DNA from 3 places in the Corynebacterium sp. ED61 genome. Region 1 is predicted to be linked to each of the others. Evidence: predicted binding sites of a transcription regulator. Region 1 holds the regulator's gene; each other region holds the start of a gene.
The links. Region 1 encodes LexA, which represses DNA repair genes until DNA is damaged. Its sites were predicted from a motif close to CGAACANNTGTTCG; they were not measured.
Positions count from the first base shown of each region.

Region 1 (7,932 bases):
GCTTTACGATCACGTGGGGGAAGGCCGATACGTCAATACGGCACGCGCGGAATAGTCGTGGTGGCGACTGCTGAATACCGGGTGGCTACTTTTTAGCGAAGGCTACAGAAACTCCAGCATTCTCTAGTGCGGCGACGTAGGACTCGTGTGGTTGTAGGTCAGTGACAACGGTGCTGATGTCTTCAATAGCAGCGAAGCTGACTAAGTAATCCAGCCCGAACTTTGTGGCATCTACGAGGGCTATGACGTGCTCGGCGTGTGTGACCATGGCGCGTTTCACAGCGCCCTCTTCTTCATCAGGGGTGGAGAGCCCGTGATTTAGGGTAAGAGCGTTGGTGCCTACAAATGCCACATCAGCTCTGAGAACTGCGATGGTTTGGGTGGCGATATTGCCTACGACCGCTTGCGCCTGTGGGCGTACTTTGCCGCCGAGAAGCTGGATATCGAAGTATTCGGAATCTGCCAGAGTTTTGGCGATGGGTAGTGAATTCGTGATCAGCTTGTAGGGAGGAACATAACCGCTGGTAGGGGCGTGGGGGATGCTCTCTAGTCCCGAGGTGGCGAGAGCTTCTGCCATGAGAGCGGTAGTGGTTCCTCCGTCGAGAAACAAGGTGCGGCCAGGAGGCGGAAGTAGCTCGAGAGCTCTGCGAGCAATACGCCGTTTAGCGTCGAGCGCAGATTGGGCGCGCGATTCGAATGGGGTGAATTCCGTGCGGTAGTTCTGTGACGGGACCGCGCCACCGTGTACTCGGCGAATTCCGCCTTGTGCATCGAGTGTGGCCAGGTCGCGCCGAATTGTTTCTGCCGTGACGCCAAACTTCTCCGCGAGCTCAATTACCGTGACGCGACCCTTAACGGCGGTCAACGACAATATTTGCCGGCGACGTTCAGTGGACCGCAACGGCATGGGCGGACGACCTTTCTCCTAGGGCTAATCGATTACCTCGTCTAGATCTTACGGAGGACGGCGACGACCTTGCCCAAGATCTCCGCCTCTTCAGCAGGAATTGGTTCGAACAGATCGTTGTGGGGGAGCAGCCACAATCCGTCTTCGTTCTTGTGCCATTCCTTAACGGTGGCGTCTCCATCAATCATCGCGGCCACAAAATCGCCCAGTTCTGCGACCTTTTGGGACTTGACGACGACCCAGTCTCCATTGAAGATGCCGGCATCTCGCATGGATTCACCGACAACCTGCAGGAGGAAAAGTTCTCCACTGCCCACGAGTTCATTTGGGAGGGGGAAGACCGCTTCTACGTTTTCCTCAGCCAATATCGGAGAACCAGCGGCGATCTGACCGACGACGGGAACATACGAGGCTTCAGGGCGCGCATCACTGGCTTCAGTGGCGTTTTCGCTTGGCTTAGACCGTCCTGGGGATGATTCATATCCGCGAATATCAACTGCACGCGGCTTCTTGTCTTCTCGGCGAAGCAGCCCCTTCTCCTCGAGCTGGGTCAAGTGATAGGACACCGACGAAGTGGACTGCAGACCAACGGCCTCTGCAATTTCGCGGATGCTTGGGGGGTAGCCACGCAGCACCTTGGAATCAGTGATGACTTCTAGAATGCGCCGCTGGCGCTCACTGAGAGAATCGCGACCCTTTCCCTTGGCGCTTGCCGCCTTATCTGCTGCGGACTTACGGGGTCGGCCTGGCTTGCGGCGGGCCTCGGGTGCGACGGGCTGCTCATCTCCGGCGGAAGAAAGTGGACTCATGTGTGCTCCTTGAAGATTTCGACGTGGTTCTCACCCTACCTCATCAACGTCACTTAGTCTGGTTCATCTGTTCGAAAAAGCTTGGAAAATGAATGGACAGTTTAGAACGGGCGTGCTATTTTTCCATTAAGGCATGAAATCGAACGTTCGTACCAAAGGCGTTCAGTGTTCGATTAAATCCACTCTGGTTGTCTAGCCGGTGAGTTTAATGATCTTCGTGCCTGTTCGGATGGCTCGCAGGTAGTCGATGGCCGCACTGGTCGTGAGAATTACATGCGTGAGCTAGCCGAAGTGGCAAATGCATGAAATCACCGAGGTTTGTCCTCATGACGATTGTTTGAGAAGAAAGAAGGCCAATATGACTACTGCGCTGACTCGCCCGGATTCCCGTTCTGTTCGTACTGCACGTGCAGAGCGTATCGTGTCGTCGATCCCCGCACAGAGCGGTTCTACCATCAGTCCACCTCGGGAATCTTTCACGGACCTTCTTGTTCCGAAAGTTCCTGAATCCACGCAGCGTTCGAACACCCATGGGCAGGGAAGGGCGATCGTTCCTTCACGAGCGCGTGTTCGTAGGAGCGAGCGTCTGGTGGAAGATTCTTCTGCAGCGTTCGATAACGCATCATCTAGGTTCTTGGAACGATGGACGCAGAATGTAGAGAAGTTCGTTACCTCTCCAGGTGGTATGTCCCTTTCGGTGGGGACCATGGTTCTGACTATGGGTTTGAGCCCGCTATTCCTTTAAACGCTGCATCGGGACTAGCATGAGTGGCGTGCTGTGCCCTTCTTGTAGTTCCCAACAGTCGCGTGTAGTTGATTCCCGAACCGTGGAAAGCGGTGTCGCGATTCGCCGTCGTCGAGAATGTCTCGAATGTGAAACCCGTTTTACCACCGTGGAACGCTCCGTTTTGCTGGTTACTAAGCGCAGCGGGGTGACTGAAGAATTTAGCCGCGAGAAAATGATCAAAGGCGTTCGCCGGGCATGCCAGGGTCGTGATGTGTCAGATGATGCACTTAAGAGACTGGCCCACGAAGTAGAGCAGAACGTTCGCGCTGTTCACGGTTCACAAGTGCAGGCCAACCAAATTGGCCTCGCGATTCTGGAACCTCTAAGGAACCTGGATGCAGTGGCCTATCTCCGCTTCGCCTCTGTGTACAAGTCCTTCGATAGCGCAGAGGATTTTGAGCAGGAGATCGAATCACTCCGCGCTCACCGCGCCCGTAGCTAGCTAAGATGCAGAGCTCAGCACTGAATCTTCCGAGGCCTTGAAGCACAACCCCTAGCGAATCTTGTCGAGTGCCTTCTTAATCCTCTGGACAGATACCGAGCGTGCGGTACCCAAGTTTTGCGCAAACAAGCTGACCCTGAGCTCTTCAATCATCCAGTGGATCTCCTTGATCTGCGGAGAAGCCGCTCGCGCCTCAGGCAATCTATCCAGGGTCTTAGCCAGGTATCTTTCCGCGTCTAAGACTTGCCCGTCCAGCACTTCTTCCTTGTCCGGATCAGTCTCCATCAGGTCCAACCTGGCCTGCATGGCAGCCACGTACCGCGGAACATGCCTAAGTTGAGCAACCCCATGGCGCGCCACGGCATGAGATCCCACATAGAAATCCAGTTGCTGACGCATTGCCTCTATGGGCTCGCCACTCCACTCCCTTAGTTCCTCGGCCATGTCCGCAACCGCCAAAACTGCAGGTGCAACTTCCACCACAGCCTTTCGGACCCCAGTGGCACCCTGCTTCCGAGCAATGTTAATGACTTCTGCGCACCGGTCTGGATCTCGAATAACTGGTCCGTGCTCCTGCAAAATACTCTTGCACGTCACGGTGACAAGATCTTCCAACAGTGAGTCAAAGCCCACATACGGGAAATTCTCCAACGCAACGCGCTGTCGCAGCGGCAGGCCTTTGAGCATCTGTGCGCGCGAGACGGCTACCGTCTTCGTCATCATGGTCAAAACCGTCTTGAACTGCTGTGCAGCAGCCGCTTGCGGCGTGGGGAACGCTCGTAACACCACGCCCTTGTCCACGGAGACGATCGCGGGGTAGGCCACCACAGTCTGCCCATCGACGATGGTTTCTACCGTCTCTGGAACCGTCCCTATGTTTTCTGCATCCCAGTTGGCGGCGCGGGCCAGCACACCGCCAGTGGCAGCACCGCCGCGTCCTGAAGCGTTGCGTCCGCCAGGTTTACCCTGCGCAGAATTCTTATCTCGACCATTCCCGGACTTAGTCTTATCGCCACTTTTCGGCCTTCCGTGGCGACCATGAGAAGCTGCGTCGGCGGGATCGGGCGCATCAGATCCAGAACCCAGGCTGCGGGCTGCGGCTTGCGCAATAGCGTTGGTGACCTGAGAGGTGAGTCGCTGTTGGAGCGCAGCGACGTCGCGGTCCTGATCCACCACATGGCCTCGTCGATCAATGGCAGCCACGTTCATCCGCAGGTGGGATGGCACCTTGGACCAATCAAAGTCCGATGCGGAGATTCCACTGCCACCAAGTGACCGAAGCGCATCAGCCAGCGCTGCATCGATGGCTCCGTCGAAAGGCGTCATACGTTGCAGTGCGTGTTCCGCGAAGTCCGTAGCGGGCACCACGCTCCTGCGTAGTGGCTTGGGCAAGCTCTTAATCAGCGATACACACAGTTCCTTGCGCAGCCCGCTGACCAGCCACTGCGTGGCTTGGGAATCGACCGTAGCCAACAAGGGAAGTGGCACGCGCATGGTGATTCCGTCACGCGGGTCTCCCGGCTGGAAGACATAGCTGAGTTCGAACTCTAAGCTGCCCTGCTGCCACACGTCAGGGAACTCGTGGGCGGCTGTCGCCCCCTCAGCGGATTCGATTAGCGCATCGGCGGAAAAGTCCAGCAAACCGGCGTCGGTATGACGGGCCTTCTTCCACCACGCGTCGAAATGCCGAGCTGAGGTGACAGAGGCAGGGATCCGGGAATCGTAGAACCGGAACAGAGTGTCGTCGTCGACAATAATGTCCCGCCTGCGGGCCTTGTCTTCCAACAAGCTGGCCTCGTTCAACAACTCCTGGTTGTGATGGAAGAACTTGTGGCGCGTGGTCCAATCGCCTTCCACCAGGGCATTTCTGATGAACAGTTCGCGCGCCAGTGGTTTGTCGATTCGTCCCAGGTTGACGGTTCGGTCCGCAACCAGCGGCAATCCGAGCATCAAGACCTTTTCGTGGACCATCGCTGCGCCGCGAGAGCTAGACCAATGTGGTTCGGAATGCACAGTCTTGGTCATGTGTGGCGCGATGGTTTCCACCCACGCAGGATCAATTGGACCGGCCGTGCGCGCGAAAACCTGGGAGGTTTCCACCAGTTCGGCAGCCATGACCCACTGCGGTGGTTTTTTGGACAGCTGGGAACTGGGGTGGATGACGAAGTGCGTATTGCGCGTGCCAGTGAACTGCTTGGAGTTGCCTTCCCGCATGCCAATATTAGTCAGCAGGCCGGTGAGTACTGATTTGTGCACCGCGTCTTCATGGATGTTTTCTTCGTCGAAGTCCATGTCGCGCACGTGGGCAATGTTGGGGATGCTCCACGAGAGTTCCTGGATGACTGTCAGCAGCTGGCGCACCAAATCCATCCATTCGCGAGAGCGCATGTAGTGGATGAATTCGCTCTGGCAGAGCTTGCGGAACTGGTTGCCGCTGAGTTCCCGACGATTGTGCTGCAGGTAGTTCCAGAGCTTGAGCACGCTGATGAAGTCCGAGTCCGCACCGAAGCGGGCGTGCAGCTGGTCCGCCTTGCCTTGGTGTTCGAGCGGACGTTCCCGCACATCCTGAATGCTCAAGGAGGCCACAATCACCGCGACTTGTTCCAGAACGTTGTTGTGGTGGGCTGCCTCGAGCATGCGTGCCAACCGAGGATCGGTGGGAATGCGAGCCATATCGCGGCCAGTTTGGGTTAGTTGTTGTTGCCCGCCGGCCTGGTGCTTTTTTCCCGACGCCACCTTCAGCGCGCCCAGCTCGTGCAACAGCGCCACACCATCGCGGACGGACTTCTTATCGGGAGCTTGGAGGAAGGGAAACTCGTCGATATCCCCGAGACCCAGTGCGATCATGGAAAGAATGACGCTGGCCAGGTGCGTGCGAAGAATTTCCGGGTCGGTGAACTCCGGGCGAGCGTGGAAGTTTTCTTCCGAGTACAGGCGGATGGCGATGCCGTCTGCGGTTCGGCCACAGCGGCCGGATCGCTGCGTTGCACTAGCTTGGCTGATCTCTTCGACTGGGAGGCGCTGGACTTTTGTGCGGTGGGAGTAGCGGGAGATGCGTGCCAGGCCGGTATCCACCACGTAATGAATGCCGGGCACGGTCAGCGAGGTCTCCGCAATGTTGGTAGCTAGCACGATGCGTCGCTTACCACCAGGGGAGAAGACTCGATGTTGCTCGGCGTTGGAGAGTCTGCCGAATAGCGGGAGTATGTCGATCTGCTCGCCCCGGTTGTGGGGGAAGGCGGCGTGTAAGGCGTCTGCGGCATCGCGGATCTCTCGTTCTCCAGAGAAGAAGCAGAGGATATCGCCGGGGCCAGTCCGCACGAGTTCGCGGCAGGCTTCCACGAGACCGTCGAGAGGATCGACTTCCGTTTCCGTAATCTCGCCAGTCTTGTCGTTGAGATGCTCGCGAACCAGCGGCCGGTAGCGAACTTCCACCGGGTAAGTGCGACCGGACACTTCGATGATCGGCGCGGGCTTTCCTGCAGCATCGCAGAAGTGCTCTGCGAATGCCTGGGGGTTGATGGTCGCGGAGGTGATGATCAGTTTGAGATCCGGGCGCTTGGGTAGCAACTGCTTGAGGTAGCCCAAGAGGAAGTCGATGTTGAGGCTGCGTTCGTGGGCTTCATCGATGATGAGTGTGTCGTAATCACGCAAGAGCCGGTCGCGTTGAATCTCATTGAGAAGCACACCGTCCGTCATGAGCTTGATGGCGGTGGACGAACTGATGTTGTCATCGAAGCGGATCTTGTAGCCCACCAGCTTTGCGTTCTCTGAACTGGAGGAGGTGAGTTCTTCATCGATACGCTCCGCGACGCTGCGGGCGGCGATACGGCGAGGTTGAGTATGACCTATGAGCTGGGAACGTCCACGACCGAGCTCGAGGCACATTTTCGGAATCTGGGTGGTCTTGCCGGATCCAGTTTCGCCCGCGATGATGACCACCTGGTTTTCAGAGATCGTCTTCATGATCTCTTCACGCCGCTCGCTGACCGGCAGTTGATCCGGAAAGCTAATGGGACCAATGGTGCGCACGGGGCGTGAGGGGCGGGACGAGCGACCTCTCCGACGTTTACGACGTTGGGGACCGGACGTGCCGCGGGGGTGTCCGTCATGTCGTGGTTTGTCGCTATTGGGGGTACTCACCAAAAAGATTCTAACAAGTGGCCTGCGGGCTTCTTCATTTCCGCCCCACGCTCGACTCTCGTTTGTTTAGTATTGCCTAGCTAATGAATATCTAATTCGAAGAAAGTGAACGACGCTGATGGTTAAAGACACCATGGGGCAGTCCCGCACGCACACCGAAGCCACTCTGGCTCAAGCCACCGAGGTAGCGGGAAGCGTGTTCAATTCCCCGTTTTCCCGCCGCATCTTTTTCGCTGGGATGGCCGCAATCAGCGGCAGCGTGCTGTGGTCTTCCATCTCCCAAAGAGCCGCCGGGGCGCAATCTGGAGGATCCCTCGAAGTTGGCCGTGGCATGGCAGACATGACTGGAGAGCCGTGGGGCGCGGGAATGAATGGGTATGCCGTGCTGGAGCAATCGTCCATTGGGCTACAGCGTCGTCAATATGCACGTTCGTTCATCTTCGTGGACCCCGATAGCGGGCAGCGAGTGGTGCACTGCACAGCGGATGTGGGCCTGATGTTTCAGTCCATTCACCTAGAAGTGTTGCGGCGGTTAAAGGCAAAGTTCGGCGACTTGTACGGCCAGCACAACGTGCTGCTGCACGCCCAGCACACGCACATTGCCCCGGGTGGTACCTCTGCCCACCTCATGGTGGACATCACTGTGGGCGGATTCCGTCCCATCACTTTTGAGGCCAACGTCTCAGGCATTGTAGATTCCATCGTGCGTGCGCATGACGATATTCAGCCCTCAGACATCACCCTGTCCCGTGCCGAGGTGCATAACGCCAGCGTGAATCGCTCACGAGAGGCCTTCGACAAGAACCCGCAGGAAGACAAAGACGTATTCCCGGAGGGCATCGAT
Region 1 covers NZ_JADGIT010000011.1:394-8,325, forward strand. Annotated here, with positions in the region: partial or broken gene IM764_RS09860 (solute carrier family 23 protein) at 1-55, shown strand, start outside; gene IM764_RS09865 (DeoR/GlpR family DNA-binding transcription regulator) at 86-901, opposite strand; gene lexA (transcriptional repressor LexA) at 949-1,716, opposite strand; gene nrdR (transcriptional regulator NrdR) at 2,490-2,945, shown strand; gene hrpA (ATP-dependent RNA helicase HrpA) at 2,997-7,088, opposite strand; gene IM764_RS09885 (neutral/alkaline non-lysosomal ceramidase N-terminal domain-containing protein) at 7,207-7,932, shown strand, end outside.

Region 2 (7,932 bases), on a different contig from region 1:
TCCCCAAACACACCCAGCTGATCATCGCGGAGCTGGAACGCCTCGCCGATGTCCTGACCGATGCTTCGCAACGTGTTCATTAGCTCTGGGTCCGCGCCCACCATCGCTGCTCCAATGTGCAGCGGGCGCGACACGGTATAGCTGGCAGTCTTGTACTCGATGACCTTCAGCGAATCATCCACACTCTCGCTGCCATTGGCCTCCATGGCCACATCCAAAATCTGCCCGGCGATGACCTCCGTGCGCATCGCCCGCCACGCCGGACGAACCGCAGCAAGAGACTGCGGGCTCAAACCAGACGCCAGCAACATGTCATCAGCCCACGCCAAAGCCAAGTCACCAGTGAGAATGGACTGGCTCACGCCGTAGTGCTCGCTGCTTCCCGCCCAATTGGAGGAACGGTGCTGAGACTCAAACCTGCGATGCGTAGTGGGATTGCCACGCCGGGTATCGGACTGGTCAATGATGTCATCGTGAATTAGCGCGCACGCCTGGATGAACTCAATCGCAGAAATTGCGGTGAGAAGTACGGAGGGATCGGGGTTGGCGTCGGGAAAAGGAACCTCGATGCTCCCGCGACCGCTCTCCAAACCAGCACGCACGCCAGCCCACGCGAACATCGGGCGCACTCGCTTGCCGCCCTGCACGGTGAACGCACGCAAGGCCTCGATGGCGTCTGCGAATTCGGGGCCGATCGCGGAAAACTCGCTGGTGCTGGCAGCAAAGTACTCCGAGACGCGTTGATTGACGGCCGCGGGCACATCAGCCAAGGAAGAAGACATACCCCAGGTGGCTGTACCCCGATCAAACTCAGCAGAACTCATGAGTCCTTATCCTACAGTGCCGCCATTTCCGCCCTCGCTGCACAGAGCAATGTGCGCTGGCATTATCATCATTGGGCATGGCACACATCCGCAGGCAGGTAGCAGTCTCTGACTCCCTCAAATTCACCACGCCCGGTCGAGTACCTTTCAGCGTGGAATTTATGCCTCCGCGGGACGATGCTGCAGAACAGCGACTGTGGAGCGCAGCGGAGGCCTTCCACGACCTTGGCGTGAGCTTCGTCTCCGTGACCTACGGTGCCGGCGGATCTACCCGCGGACGCACCCTTCGCGTGGCCGAGCAGCTGGCGACAAAGCCGCTGACCACGCTGGTGCACATGACGCTGGTGGAGCACACCGCTGAGGAAATCCGCTCCCTGATCAGGACTTTCGCTGACCTGGGGCTGACCAACCTGCTGGCACTGCGCGGCGACCCGCCGGGGGACCCGAACGCAGAATGGGTGCAGACCGAAGGCGGGCTGCTGTACACCAACGAGCTCATCGAAATGGTTCGAGAGATGCCCGAGTGTGAGAACTTCGATATCGGCATCGCGAGCTTCCCCGAAGGCCACTTCCGTGCAGCTGACTTGGAGATGGACACGCAATACACGCTGGCGAAGCTGCGCGCTGGTGCGGAGTACTCCATTACGCAGATGTTCTTTGACGTGGACCACTACCTGCGGCTGCGCGATCGCTTGGTGGCGGCGGATTCGGAGCACGGTTCCAAGCCGATCATCCCCGGACTGATGCCCATTACGTCCCTGCGTGCGGTGCGCAAGCAGATGGAGCTGGCGGGCGCGTCTCTGCCAAAGTCACTGGAGCGGCGCCTGTTGGATGCAGCGAATGGTGATGAAGAGGGCAACAAGGCCGCCATTCGCGAGGTGGGTATCGAAGTGTCCTCCGAGATGGCGGAGCGGTTGATCGCGGAAGGTGCGCCTGACCTGCACTTCATGACCATGAATAACGTGCGCGCCACGCAGGAAGTGCTGCACAACTTGGGCATGGCACCGGCGTGGGGGCCGGGGTACGGGCACGATATGGTCCGCTAGGTTTGTGGTTCTTTGGGGTTTTGATCTTTGTGGGGGCGCTTGGCTTTACAGCGCTTTGCTGAGGATCGCGAAGGGGCGCGCATCGGCAGGGAAGTAGAAGTTCCGCAGCACGTCTTGGAACCCTAGGCTGCGATACAGACGCCACGCACCGTTGGCTTCTCCTGGCACTTCGGGCGTGGAAAGCATGACGTGCTGCTGAGAGATCGACTTCATATGGACAGTCAGTAGCCCGCGCCCGATGCCGAGCTGTTGCACGCGGGGATTCACGTGGATTTCCGATAGCTCGGCGTAATCCTTGAGCACGGATTCTATCTGGCGCCGCGAGTGCCCTGCTTCGTGGAGACCGCGTGTGACCTGCTGATTCCACCAAGTATCTGAGCTGCCGCGGAAGCTAAAGCACACTCCCGCGCACGGTTGCTGTGGGTCGCTGGGGTCCGGGCGAGCATCGTCTGGGTGGACGAGGGCGAGGTGGCAGCGGAAATCAGGGTGGTGGATGTTGGACAGCCAGAGTGTACGTCGTTGGTCTTTGTACGACGCCGGGTAGTCCATAGCCGAGAGGTGTATATCTATCAGCTCGTCAATACGACGGCGGAACTGCGCTGGGGTGACAGCGACGATAGATACCAAAGACATGACGTACATCCTGCCATGTGGTGCAAAAGTGCGGTTGAGATTCCTCAACTTGGCACTAGTTCGAACAGGTGTTCTATTAATGAGTTGGTGGAGGCGGTTGTTGTCTCGCTGCTGAATACCTTGATGGCTAGTTGGATAAGCGAAGTGCTGCTTCGGAGCGTTGCAAGATCCAGCGCTGCAAGACCCAGTTAGCCAAAGATTAAGGAAGGCGAAGGCGCAATGAGTACGATACGAAAATTACGGGCGCACACGGTACATAAGAGCGCTGTGTCCTTCCTGGATGATGCGGAGCGACAGCTTGCTGCATCAAGGCAGGCGGAACGTTTGGATGAGGCTCTATCGCTTTCTTACCGTGCCGCTTTGCGTGCAGCGGGGGCGCTGATCGAGCACAAGATGGCAGGCCGAAAGCGGCGGCCGCAGGGGAGTGCGTGGGACAAGTTAAAGATGTTGGATCCTGCGATGGAACAGCGCTGCCAGCGTTTTGAAGTACACGCTCGTCTTGCGAGCCGGGCGGACATGGGGCTTGAGAAAAACGTCAATCCCTTGGTGGTGCAGAAGCTCTACGACCAGGCGTGTGTGCTGGTAGATGAGGCTCGGGCAGAGATCGAAGGCGCTGCAGTGGTTGCTTAGGCTTGGTTGGATCTCGGTGGGAGCGGTACGGCTCGATTGCCATGGTGGTTCGGATTCAGGTGATTGTTTGATGAAGCTGAGCGGAGGAAGCTGAGCGCGATTTCGGATTTTCTCTGGCGATGGGAACTAAATACGTATGCTGGACGTTGTACCTAACAGAGCCTTCATATCCGCTGGGTTGAGTTTGCGTCTTCTAGTGCGCGGATCGGATATTCAGTAGTTACCTTTCACTTCTTGAACCACCTTTTGAAGTTGTGAGGGGCACTGATCACCTAGCCGGTGAAGGCACCAAAACAGCAAGAACGATGAGCACCCACCAGGGGTTTCATCGCAGCGACAGTGGAGGTTGGACGTGGCTCTATCTGAGCAAGAGCAACGGATGCTCGAAGAGATCGAACGCGCACTCATCGCGGACGATCCGCGTTTGGCGCACCGGGCTTCGAGGGAAAGCAAGGGAACTTTCTCCTTCAATATTCAATCCGTGGCGATCATGCTGGTCGGCCTATGCATGTTGGTTGGCGGAGTGAGCCTCGCACAGTTTTCCCTATGGTTCGTGGCTCTGAGTATCCTCGGCTTCTTCATCATGTTCGCTGGAGGCATGATGGCGTTCCATGGCACTGGAACTCGCTCGAATGCAGCTAAGGGTAAGGGTGCTGGTTCAGCGAAGGTCTCTGCTGCTAAGTCGAAGGCGGCGAAAAACGGCGGTATCGGCGACCGCATGGAAGATAGCTTCCGCAAGCGCTTCGAGCGATAAGCGGCATCCGCGAGGCTCCTTGGGAGTGAGGCACCTTCTTCAGGCACCTTGATTGGCTGTCACGACTATCCTGATCGCTCCACTGGAAACGGTGGGGCGATTTTTCGTGTCTACTGTGCCTCTTTTATCTTCGCGCCTGCCTTCCTGACGCTTGTCCGCTTCTCCTTGTAGCACTTTCTCTCAGCACTACCAATTGTCTTCGTCCTTCAACCCGGAAATCAGTCCAATTCGGGCGCTTTTGCGCGGCGGGCAAGAGCCGTTCATACTTCCGTACCAAAACTCATTTAGAGACGTCACTTGCGCCACATTTACCTGGGGAAACACGGTGCGCCATTTGAGGATTGGTACAGAAGTATGACGCTTGGCAGAAGTCAGGGAAGTCGGGGAGTCGTGGAAGCGGGGGGAGTCGCTCGGGCGCGGAGCTTGCCATTAGTGCCGCCGCTCGCGCTGCTTGGGCCGACCACTTGCGCCGCCGCTTGCTCTGGCGTGGCCTGGCACCAGTGCCGCCCCTAACACTTCCGCTTGCACTGCCTGGGCCGACCACTAACGCCGCCCCTAACACTTTTGCCCGATCCCGCGGCTCACTTCTGGCCGGAGATTGCCGAAAATCTGCCATTAGGCCCCATTTTGCCCCCACTTTGCCCCACATTGGCTCAGTAAGGGGCCTCGGCAGGGTTGAGCAGCAGTCAAATGCGGCTGAGAGAGGAGTGGCGGAGATCCTCCGGAAGACAAAATAGTGCTCGTGAACTGCGATAATAGAACGAGCTCCGCAAAGCGGACAACAAGGTAAAAGGCCCACCTGGCTGACACACAGTGGTGGGGCCGCCGCCCTGCAAACCTGGACGAAAGGCGCGCGAACCGTAGAAGCACCTGTGAATCCCGCTTGCGGAAAATCTCCCCACAGGGAAAGATGGCGCAGGTCAGAGGAAACATCCGGAAATAAAAAGCCTTAAGTATTTGTTTAATGTTCGGCGTGTGGCTGTTCTGGTGGGGGACAGTGGGGTAAAGTGGGGCACAGCGACGCGCTGAATAACTGAACAGAGCTGGTGAAAAAGACAACGTTGTGTCGATCGGTAACAGGAAGGAGCCGCAGACATGTTCTTCGGCACCTTCACACCGAAGTTGGACGACAAAGGGAGACTCACCCTGCCGGCCAAGTTCCGCGAGGAACTGGCCGATGGGCTGATGGTGGTCAAAGGGCAGGACCGAAGCCTGGCGGTGTATCCGCGAGGTGAATTCATGGTCCGCGCCAAGAAGGCCGCAGCTGCTTCACGCACAAACCCCAGGGCACGAGCATTCGTGCGCAACCTGGCGGCGAGCGCCGACGAGCAGACTCCTGATTCGCAAGGCCGCATCACCATTCCCGCTGCACACCGCGATTACGCGGAACTCAGCAAAGAATGCGTGGTCATCGGCAATGTGGACTTCCTCGAAATTTGGGATGCCGAAGCCTGGGAGGCATACAGCGCCGAACATGAGGCTGACTTCTCAGTAGGCGATGACGAATCCTTCGCGGAGTTCCTCTAGAACTTTTTCGACACACAGAGTGTGCGCAGGCCCTTATCTGCGTGGACGACGTGACGTTTGATGTACTTCCCCGATATCAGACCCACACCCACGCAGGTAAGGCCCTGTTCACACTCTTTAACTTTGTCACCAGCTTTTTCACGTCGGCACGAAGCTGATTCCGCGAAGGGCGGCGTCGGCACAAAAAGAACAGCAAGATCCCGCAACAGCACGAAAGGAGGACAACAATGAACCCACGCCAACCTGGCCACACCCCGGTCATGCGCGATCGGATGGTCGAGCTGGTGCAGCGGGGTGTCCAGTCCTCCGATGCGCCGGTGACGCCGGTAATTGTCGACGGCACGCTCGGCGCAGGTGGACACACCGAGGCATTCCTTGAGGCGATGCCGCAGGTAGTGGTGGTGGGGCTGGATCGCGACCCGAACGCGCTGGCCGAAGCCAACGAGCGGCTGGCTCGCTTCGGTGAGCGCTTCGTGAGCTACCGCACCCGCTTCGATGGCATCACCGATGCTTTGAACGAGCTGGCGGAACAAGGGCGCATCCCCACGGACGTACGCGAACACGGAATCTCCGGATTCCTGTTTGACCTGGGTGTTTCCTCAATGCAGCTGGATCAAGCGGATCGTGGTTTTGCTTATAGCCAGGATGCACCGCTGGACATGCGGATGGACCCGGAAACCTCGCTGACCGCCGCGGACATCTTGAACACCTACTCGCACGGCGATCTTGCGCGCATCCTGAAGACCTACGGCGACGAGCGTTTCGCGGGCAAGATCGCCAGCGCCGTGCTCCGCGAGCGGGAAAAGGAAGCGTTCAGCGATTCCGGGCGCCTGGTGGAGCTGCTCTATGCGGTGATCCCGGCAGCGTCCCGGAGGACCGGTGGACACCCCGCCAAGCGCACCTTTCAGGCATTGCGCATCGAGGTCAACGCGGAGCTGGAAGCACTGGAAAACGTGGTTCCCGCAGCGGCAAGTTGGCTGCACCTCGGCGGCATGGGCGTGTTCATGAGCTACCAGTCGCTGGAAGACAAGATCGTCAAGAAGGCGCTGGCTGAGCTCTCCGCCTCGCAGACCCCCGCCGGTCTGCCGATGGAGCTTCCCGGATCAGAAGCGGAGTTCGAGCTGGTCACCCGCGGTGCAGAGAAGGCCACCGAAGAGGAAATCGAACTGAACTCTCGTGCCGCACCCGTGCGCGTGCGGGCTGCTGCTCGAGCGAGCATGCGGGGATACAGCACATTCCCCGTGCCCCCGAGGACAAAAACATGACCACGCGGATCCCCACCAACCCACGAGCAACCACCACACACTTTCCAGAAGGACACAGTATGACCACCGGAACGCTAAAGACCAGGAGCACCGCCTCACCACGCCGTGACTCTGGTGCTCGCTCGTACCAGTCCACGCGCAGCACTCGCGCTACTCGTACTTCGCGGACCGTGGAGCGGCCAGCCCAGCGAGGCGAACGCACCATTTCGCAGCCGCAGGCGTTGCAGGATCGACGCAAGCGCACGGGCCGTCTGGGCTCCCAGCAGCAAGTTTCGATGCGTGGTCGCCGGATTGCACCTCGGGATAACACTGATCCGCGGGCGCGCAACTTGGCCTTCTTCATGGCTTTCGCGCTGATTGCGGGCATCGTTTCGGTGATGTGGCTGTCCGGAATTACCACGGATCAGTCTTTCCAGATCGCGGATGCGCGCAAGCAGTCCACCAACCTGACCAATGAGCTGGAATCCTTGGAACGTGACGTCTCTGATGCACAGTCTGCAGCCAACATTGCGGCCCGCGCCTCTGAAATGGGAATGGTGGTGCCGGATCAGACGGGTGTGTTGAACGTCAACGGCGACAAGGTTGACGAGCAGCGTCCAGCTGACGCTGCCGAGAACCGTCCGGTGATCGACGTCAACGGCACTAAGAAGCCAAGTACCGCAACGTCCGATCCAGCCCAGACGGCGAACGTGCCGGGACTGGCCCCTGAGAGCCCAACCGGTGCCGCAGCACAGAACGGCACGGGCGAGGTTCCTTATTCCAATCAGAATTCTGCAGGCGGCGCAGCCGCGGGCAACCAGGCACCAGCGCCTGCAGCACCAGCACCAGCACCAGCCCCAGCGCCGGCTGCGCCTGCGCCGGCTCCCGCGCCAGCGGCACCCGTCGCCCCACCAAACTGATCAGAAATTACCAACTAGTTACCCACCGTTGACCTCAACGAGGTAGACACGCAATCGAAGGACAACCGTTGGCTCACCTCATGCTGACGGAGACACGCCGGGCAGGTTGCCCGGCACATTGCGTTCAGCGGTGGACAATGAAGCAACATGCTGTCCGCAGAAAGGAGTGAGTAGGTTTTGGCACAACAGCGAAAGCCTCAATCTTCGCGTACTGCGGAAGCAAACAGCTGGTTGATTCTCGATAACAGCAGCGCCCGGTTCAGCAAGCGTCTGCGCATGGTTCTGAGCCTGATCTTGCTGCTGGTCATCGCACTGGTACTGCGCCTGACGTGGGTGCAGTTGATCGCCGGACCT
Region 2 covers NZ_JADGIT010000001.1:125,509-133,440, reverse strand. Annotated here, with positions in the region: gene IM764_RS00590 (polyprenyl synthetase family protein) at 1-824, opposite strand, end outside; gene metF (methylenetetrahydrofolate reductase [NAD(P)H]) at 902-1,870, shown strand; gene IM764_RS00580 (N-acetyltransferase) at 1,916-2,503, opposite strand; gene IM764_RS00575 (SAV_6107 family HEPN domain-containing protein) at 2,723-3,133, shown strand; gene IM764_RS00570 (DUF3040 domain-containing protein) at 3,486-3,887, shown strand; gene mraZ (division/cell wall cluster transcriptional repressor MraZ) at 4,983-5,414, shown strand; gene rsmH (16S rRNA (cytosine(1402)-N(4))-methyltransferase RsmH) at 5,642-6,679, shown strand; gene IM764_RS10500 (hypothetical protein) at 6,739-7,578, shown strand; gene IM764_RS00550 (peptidoglycan D,D-transpeptidase FtsI family protein) at 7,756-7,932, shown strand, end outside.
Region 2: the regulator LexA is predicted to act here: its motif matches at 2,565-2,578, upstream of IM764_RS00575 (SAV_6107 family HEPN domain-containing protein).

Region 3 (7,932 bases), on a different contig from region 1:
CCGGATGATGGAAGTGGAGCAGGCAAGCGTCAAGCTGGCCGGACACTCCCGCTTGGAGCAGATTCGGGCAGAGATGGGCGGCGGAGCAAACGCTGGCCAGAACCAGGTGCAGGGCGGACAGAATCAGCAGGCCATCTCCGGTGGACAACCTGCCGCAGGCAACCTGGCTAACGATGCCGTGGCAGAGCGCATGCGCCAGCTGCGAGGAGAGTCCTAGAACTTTTCACGCGTTCCGGCCGGGCTGCGGTTGAGAATTTCGCGGAAAGTGCAGACTTAGTCGCCCACACCTCGGCTGATCAATGCATCACCGACTGCTTTGGCCCGCAGGAGCGAACGGACAATCACTGGCACACCGAAAGCCAGTGGAGATCCAGACACCCCGCGGGCCTTACGCGCGTCGAGGACTTCATTCACCAGATCCCACTGGAGTGGGATCAACCGCATGGTCAGAGACAGCGCCAGTGTCACGCTGTCTACCGGAAAGCCAAATCTCTCTAATGGACGCAGTGCGCGTTCTAAGGAGTCCAACATGTCCGAAACCCGCGTGGTCAGCGTCAGAAGTATCGCCAGTGCTACCGCTGCGTAAAGCACCAGAAAACGATGGGCCGCCACCGCAAAACCCACCCTCCACCACAGCAATCCGCAAAGAATAAGCAGCACCGGAAGGGGAGTTCTGAGGTTCAACAAGGCAGCGCGCCAGGGGATCCGTGCGACGGCGTACAAGACAAGCGTTAGAACCAAGACCAACCCGGCAACCGGGATCGAGGTCACAAATAGAGCCGTGAGCAGGAGAACCAAGATCACCGCCAGAGCCTTAGCGCCAGCGGGTAGATGATGAATCGGACTGTCCGCCGGGATATACGTGCTCCGGGTCAGACGTGGGCCGCGCTTAGAACTGAGAAACATACCGATCGATCACCTCACCAGGACTGCTCTGCAGGCTATCGTCCACCACGCGGCCAGAAGCAAGGCAGATCACGCGGTCAGCATCACGTACCAAATCTAGATCGTGCGTCAAGATGATCATCTGCTGGGGCAGTTCTGTGAACATGCGCTGCACACGCATTCGATTCCCCAGATCCAGCAACGTGGTGGGCTCATCGGCCACAATGAGCGCAGGGTTTAAGACGGTGATGGCGGCGAGCGCCAGCAGTTGCTTTTCACCTCCGGAGAGCAGGTGAGGGGACTGATCCTCGTGCCCGTCCAATCCCACTGAGGCCAGGGCCTCCTGGACTCTCTGCGCCTTTTGTTGGCGGGAGAGTTTCTGCTTCCGTAGGGAAAACGCGATGTCTTCGGCGACGGTAGGCATGACTATCTGACTGTCGGCGTCGGAAAAAATGAACCCGACCCGCTTACGCACCTCACGGGCACGGTGAGCGAGATCTACACCATCGACCGTGACTCGGCCTGCAGACGCCAGCGTCAGGCCGTTGATGAGGCGCGCCAGCGTGGACTTTCCCGAGCCGTTGGCACCGATGATCCCCACGCGGTGTTCAGTAATGCGTAGGTCGGTGGGATGTAGAATCGTGGAATCCGGAGCGGCGACGGAAGCTCCGGTGAACTCAACGACGGACACTGCGGCTCACTGGAAGCAAGTGGGGCACAGCCTTGACCACAGCTGTGACGATGCCAGCGGCCGCGACGATCTTCAGGAGATCGCCTGGAACGAACGGCAGGTTGGTGGCCATGGCGGCAGGAAGATCGAGATTGAGACGAAACATGAGGCCGATGGTGCCGCAGGCGTACTGCACCAACACACCGGCCAGGCCGGCTAGAACGAAGAGGGCAAAGCGCGTTGCGCCGGCGCCGGTGCGAGCTTGCATGGGAGCCAGCTGAGCGATGGCACCCACCACAAAGGCAGAGATTAGGTAGCCTACGATGTAGCCCACGGTGGGTCCGGCTAGTGCACTGATGGTGGGTGTCCAACCGGAAAGATTTGGCACGCCCAAGAGTCCCACGCCGAGAAACAGTGCGGTGGTCAGCCCGCCACGCCACATGCCCAGAAGCATCGATGCCAGCAAGATTCCCATGTTCTGCAAAACGATGGGCACGCCCGCAGAGCCCACGGGGATTGCTATCGCGCCGAGAACGATGATGAGCGCGGCGAAGGTGGCGATGTAGGCAATGTCGGTGGCCGTGTGCGTGCGTGGGGATGCGGTCTGGTTAGTTGGCTGTGTGGCAGCTGAGGTTTCGTGCATGCGGATCATCTTAAACCCTGGCCTTAAACACCGTTCAATTGTGGGCACATTGGGTGCGGAATGGCGCGGTACGTCCGAAGGTTTGTAAGGTCGGGGACTATGCGACGTGCAGAATTTGATCGGCTGGTAGAAGGTGAGTTTGGCGGATCCTTTGGTTCTTGGATCGCCGATATGCACGTCTTGGAGGGCTTTGGGGAGAGTTCCTCGACCCTTATCGAACAGGGAGTCGAGCTACGCGACATTTGGCTGGCCTTGTGTCGCGATTTCGATGTGCCTGCGGAAAGGCGGTTGGGGGAGGATCTTTGACTTCTTTTTCGACGCAAGCAATCAGTGGCTTCCGCTATGACCAGACGCGCCGAAGAAATATATATCGAACACTCGTTCCTATAGTGTAGGCTGATGTCTCGGATATAGCGTAGAACTTTCTAAGAACCTTCGCGGTGCTCCCGTGGTCTAACGTGAGCATGAGTGAACAGGGTAACGCTAAAGAAACCAACAAGGAGCTGACAAGCATGCCACCGAAGAAGAAGAGCACCGGCGCACCTACCGGAGACCGATCCAAGGCACTTGATCTGGCAATGGCTCAGATCGAAAAGGACTTCGGCAAGGGCGCCATCATGCGTTTGGGCGATGACAAGCGCCCGCCCATTAGCGCGATTCCTTCGGGCAATATCGCCATTAACGTGGCACTGGGCATCGGCGGATTTCCCCGTGGGCGCGTAGTGGAGATTTATGGTCCGGAGTCTTCGGGTAAGACGACCGTGGCACTCCATGCGATCGCACAGGCCCAGCGTGGCGGTGGCATTGCTGCGTTTATCGACGCCGAGCACGCCCTGGATCCGGAATATGCCAAGGCTTTGGGCGTAGATACGGACGCACTGTTGGTCTCTCAGCCGGACACGGGTGAGCAGGCATTGGAGATTGCAGACATGCTGGTGCGCTCTGGTGCCATCGACGTGGTGGTCATCGACTCCGTGGCAGCACTGACTCCTAAGGCAGAAATCGACGGCGACATGGGTGATTCCCACGTTGGTCTACAAGCACGTCTGATGAGCCAGGCGCTGCGCAAGATGACCGGCGCGCTGCACCAAACAGGTACTACAGCCATCTTCATTAACCAGTTGCGTGAAAAGATCGGCGTGATGTTCGGTTCTCCGGAGACCACTACCGGTGGTAAGGCATTGAAGTTCTATGCTTCTGTGCGTTGCGATATTCGCCGTATTCAGGCTCTGAAGGACGGCACGGATGTGGTGGGTAACCGCACGCGTATCAAGGTGGTCAAGAATAAGGTGTCTCCACCGTTTAAGATCGCTGAGTTCGACATCCTCTACGGTGAGGGCATCTCCCGTGAGGGCTCCATCATCGACCTCGGCGTGGATGCGGGAATCATCAAGAAGTCCGGCGCGTGGTTTACCTATGAAGGCGACCAGCTGGGACAGGGCAAGGAGAAGGCCCGTGAGTTCCTCAAGCAGAACCCGGATCTCGCGGAGACTCTGGAGGATCGCATCATGCAGGTTCTCAAGGTAGGTCCGTACGCGAACCAAAAGGATGATGTAAGTCCTCTCGAGGGCGCGGATGCGCTGGATCCAGACGATCAGCCAATCAACCTGTCTCCAAACTTCGACGATGATGACGAGGAATAGCCAGCAGCAAAAGATCGAGGCCTTAAAAGAGGCCTTGCAGCAGTGGGAGGCAGGCGAGGCACCGCCGCTGATTGATTCAGAGACGGAAAAGGCACTGGCTCCTGTGAAAGCCAAGGCGGTCCGCTTACTCAACCACCGAGACCGCTCCGCTGAAGAGCTGCGCGGACGGCTGCTCGATGCGGAGTTTGACTCAGAGCTAGTCGATCAAGTGGTGCAGCGCTGTATAGAAAACGGGATGATTGACGATTCCCGGTTTGCCGCAGAGTGGGTGCGCCAGCGGCATCTCAACCAAAAGAAGTCTCCCGCAGTGCTGCGCCGCGAACTGCAGCGCAAAGGAGTGCAAGCCTCGCTCATTGAGGATGCACTCCAAGACATCACGTGGGATGACCAGCGGGACATCATTGATCAGCTAGTGACGAAAAAAGCCGGGAGCATTAAAAATCCCCCGGCGGATCGAGCTGAGTATGAAAAATGCCTGCGGCGCATAGTCGGCGTGCCCGCCCGTCGGGGGTTTCCCGAAGGAGCGTGCATCGCCGCCGCACGGCAGGCATTAGATCAGCGGATCGCAGAGATCCAAGGCGACTAGCCATCTTGCCAACTGCGCGAGTTAGCTAGCCCTCTACGTGCTTGGCCAGCGTGTCGCCAATTTCGGGAACGGTCTTCTCCACGATCTTGGCTACCTTGCCGCGAATGGGCGAGTAGACCTTATTGATCGTGGGATTGTTCACCTTCCCCGCCTGGCGGTCAGCAGTCTCCAGAAGAATGGAGCTGACCTGCTCCTTGCGGGCGTCGAGAAATTCTCCGAAAGAACCAGAACGATCGCCGCCGGCGTACTCGTCCCAAAAAGGCTCCAGGTCGGAAGCTAATTCGGGAAGAAGCCCGCGCATGGCCTTTTCCGGCAACCCACTGTCCACCTTCTTGCCAGCCTTGTACGCGCCTTGGACAAGCTTTCCGGAAATTCCGGACTGCGCATCTACAGTGCGTTCGGTCAGGGACACCAAGTCAGCTACCACAGCGTCCTTGTGTGCACCCGTGAGTTGTTCCTTGAAACTAGCCAATGCGGTCAGCGCTCCTATTCGTACGTACTTCGGAGGTCTCGGTGAGACCGGTCATGCCAATCCACATTAGCCTGATCCTTGGTCTCGATGCCCTGACCCTTTTGTGCCGGAACCTTAGCCACAATGTTCTTGCGCGCACGACCAGCACGCAGCTGACGCTCCATACGCTCAGCCAAGCGACTCAAGGTGTAGTTCAGCAGGATCATGATCACAGCCACCACAATCATCGCGGTGAAGTAGTTGCGGAACCAGGACGCGGACTGCAAGCCCGAACGGACGATCTCCACGTAGCCAATGAGGTAACCCAACGCAGAATCCTTCAGTGCGATGACCATCTGCGAGATCAAAGCAGGCAGCATCGCAGCCACAGCCTGCGGCAGCAAAATGCGCATCATCGTCTGAGTCCGGGAGAGTCCCAATGCCTTAGCAGCTTCTTCCTGACCAGAAGGTAGGGACAGGATTCCCGAACGCAGAATCTCCGCGATCACCGACCCGTTGTACATGGTCAGGCCAAACACTACTGCGGCAAAAGCCAGATGCTTCGTGGGAACCATGCCGTAAATGGCAAAGACCTGGTAGGCGAAGATCATCAGCAAAAGCACGGGGATAGAGCGGAAGAATTCCACGATCACGCCGCACACGCCACGGATCAGAGCGTTTTCGGACAGGCGACCGATGCCCAATACCGCACCGATAAGCAGCGCAAGCAGGATGGAGACCACAGCCGCCTTCACCGTTCCCCACAGGCCAGGCAGGATGTAGGTGGTCCACATATTGCCTTCGAGGAACGGCGTCCACCTACCGGCCTCGAACTGACCGTTGGCGTAAAGAATCCGGCCTGCCCACAGAAGCACAGCAGCGATGACCACCACTGTGGCTGCGGTGAGAATACGGTTGAAACGAATGCCCTTGGGACCGGGCGCGTCATATAAAACAGTAGCGCGAGTAGACATTAGCGCTTCACCGCCAATCGCTTGCCTGCTGCGCCGAAGATGAGCCCGGTCGGCAGCGTGAGAATGATGAAGCCCAAAGCGATGATGCCGAAGATCACGAAGACCTGGTCGGCATAGTCCTCCACCGTGGCCTTCATGAGCAGGCTGGCTTCCGCCACACCGATGACCGAGGCGATTGTGGTGTTCTTCGTCAGCGCGATCAACGTGTTGCCCAAAGGAACGATCGCGCCGCGGAAAGCCTGCGGGAAAATGATGTGCCGGAAGTTCTGCATGAACGTCAAGCCCAAAGAGCGGGCCGCTTCGGCCTGTCCAAAAGGCACGGTGTTGATGCCGGAGCGTAGGGACTCGGCCACGAAAGACGAAGTGTAGATAACAAAGGCCAACACCGCGAGGTTGAAGTTATTCTGCGTGGTGAAGTTTGGCCCTTCTGGCGCCAGAGTGATGTCTAGGTTCACGTACAAACCCAGTGATGCGAACAGCACGATCAACGTCAGAGGCGTGTTACGCGTGGTGTTGATGTAGAAGGTCGCGATAGTACGCAAGATTGCGACGGGGGAGACGCGCATCGCCGTCAAGATGGTGCCCAAGATCATGGATCCCAGTGCGGACCAGAAAGTCAGCTTGATGGTGGTCCAGAAAGCGGGCAGCAGTTCGGGGCCCATTTCTGCCCATAGTTCTGCATTCATCGTTCTTGTGCCTCCTTCCTAACTATTCACGAAGGAGAGGTCACCGATGTCCGGCTTGGCGCCAGGCTGAATGGCATCTCCCAGGTTGTTTTTGATGATTCGTTCGTACTCGCCGGAATCGTGCATTTCATTGAGTGCTTCGTTGATCAGTTCCACGGCCTCTGGCTGGCCCTTTGCCAGGCCGATGCCGTAGTTTTCATTGGTCCAATAGGAGCCGTCCGGCTTCTTCAGTTCCACCACGCGCATCTCGCCGGGGTACTGCTCAGCGAATCCCGCGAGGATCGTGGCATCTGTGGTCATGGCATCGACCTTCCCGCGGGACAGTGCTTCCACGCAGGCGGAGTACGTATCGAACTCTTGAAGCTGAACTTCAGGCAGCGCTGCCTTGACCTTTTGCGCCGGGGTAGAGCCGGTCACAGAACAGAGCTTGGTTTCTGCATCCATGTCTTCGAGTCCCTGGATCTTGTCGCCGGAGCGAACCAACAGGGCCTGGTGGGTCAGCAAGTAGGGACCACCAAAGTCCACGGAATTCAGGCGGGACTTGCTGATGGAATAGGTGGCGGTGATCATGTCGACCTCGCCGTTGTTGATCAGCGTTTCACGCTGCGAAGATGGGGTTTCCCGCCAGCTCATCTCGGGGACGGCCCATCCCTTTTTGTCCGCGATGTAGTTGATCACATAGCGGGAGACGTCCGTGTCCACGCCCTGGAAGGTCTTTTCCGGAGTGCGTACACCGAGGCCGGGTTGGTCGAACTTGGTGCCGAGGATCACTCGGCCGGATTCAATGGAGCTCAGCAGACTGCGTGCTTCATTAGCGCCGCAGGCTGCCAGGGCAACCATACTGAGGGCCACAACCACCGCGGCGGTGAGGCGTCGAATATATGTCATGGTGTTTTGCTCAATCTCGCTGGGTGCGGCGATTAGTGGTCGAGGATCTTGGCCAGGAAGTCCTTGGCGCGGTCGGATTCCGGATTGGCGAAGAAGTTTTCCGGAGTGGTGTCTTCCTCGATCGCGCCGTCCGCCATGAACAGCACGCGGTTGGCGACCTTGCGGGCAAAGCCCATCTCGTGGGTCACGCAGACCATGGTCATGCCGGAGCGGGCCAGGTCAGCCATCACTTCCAGCACTTCGTTGATCATTTCCGGATCCAGCGCGGAGGTGGGCTCATCGAACAGCATCACCTTGGGATCCATCGCCAGCGCGCGGGCGATGGCTACGCGCTGTTGCTGGCCACCGGAGAGCTGCGCCGGGTACTTCTCCGCTTGAGCAGCAATACCCACGCGTTCCAGCAGCTCCATCGCGCGCTTCTTGGCCTGTGCCTTAGATTGGTTGCGTACCTTCATGGGCGCCAGCGTGACGTTGTCCAGAATGGTCATGTGGCTGAACAAATTGAA
Region 3 covers NZ_JADGIT010000008.1:9,479-17,410, reverse strand. Annotated here, with positions in the region: gene IM764_RS08795 (PspA/IM30 family protein) at 1-217, shown strand, start outside; gene IM764_RS08790 (energy-coupling factor transporter transmembrane protein EcfT) at 274-906, opposite strand; gene IM764_RS08785 (energy-coupling factor ABC transporter ATP-binding protein) at 890-1,576, opposite strand; gene IM764_RS08780 (biotin transporter BioY) at 1,563-2,198, opposite strand; gene IM764_RS08775 (DUF3046 domain-containing protein) at 2,298-2,504, shown strand; gene recA (recombinase RecA) at 2,711-3,841, shown strand; gene recX (recombination regulator RecX) at 3,825-4,427, shown strand; gene IM764_RS08760 (hypothetical protein) at 4,453-4,899, opposite strand; gene IM764_RS08755 (amino acid ABC transporter permease) at 4,914-5,852, opposite strand; gene IM764_RS08750 (amino acid ABC transporter permease) at 5,852-6,538, opposite strand; gene IM764_RS08745 (glutamate ABC transporter substrate-binding protein) at 6,557-7,426, opposite strand; gene IM764_RS08740 (amino acid ABC transporter ATP-binding protein) at 7,459-7,932, opposite strand, start outside.
Region 3: the regulator LexA is predicted to act here: its motif matches at 2,570-2,583, upstream of recA (recombinase RecA).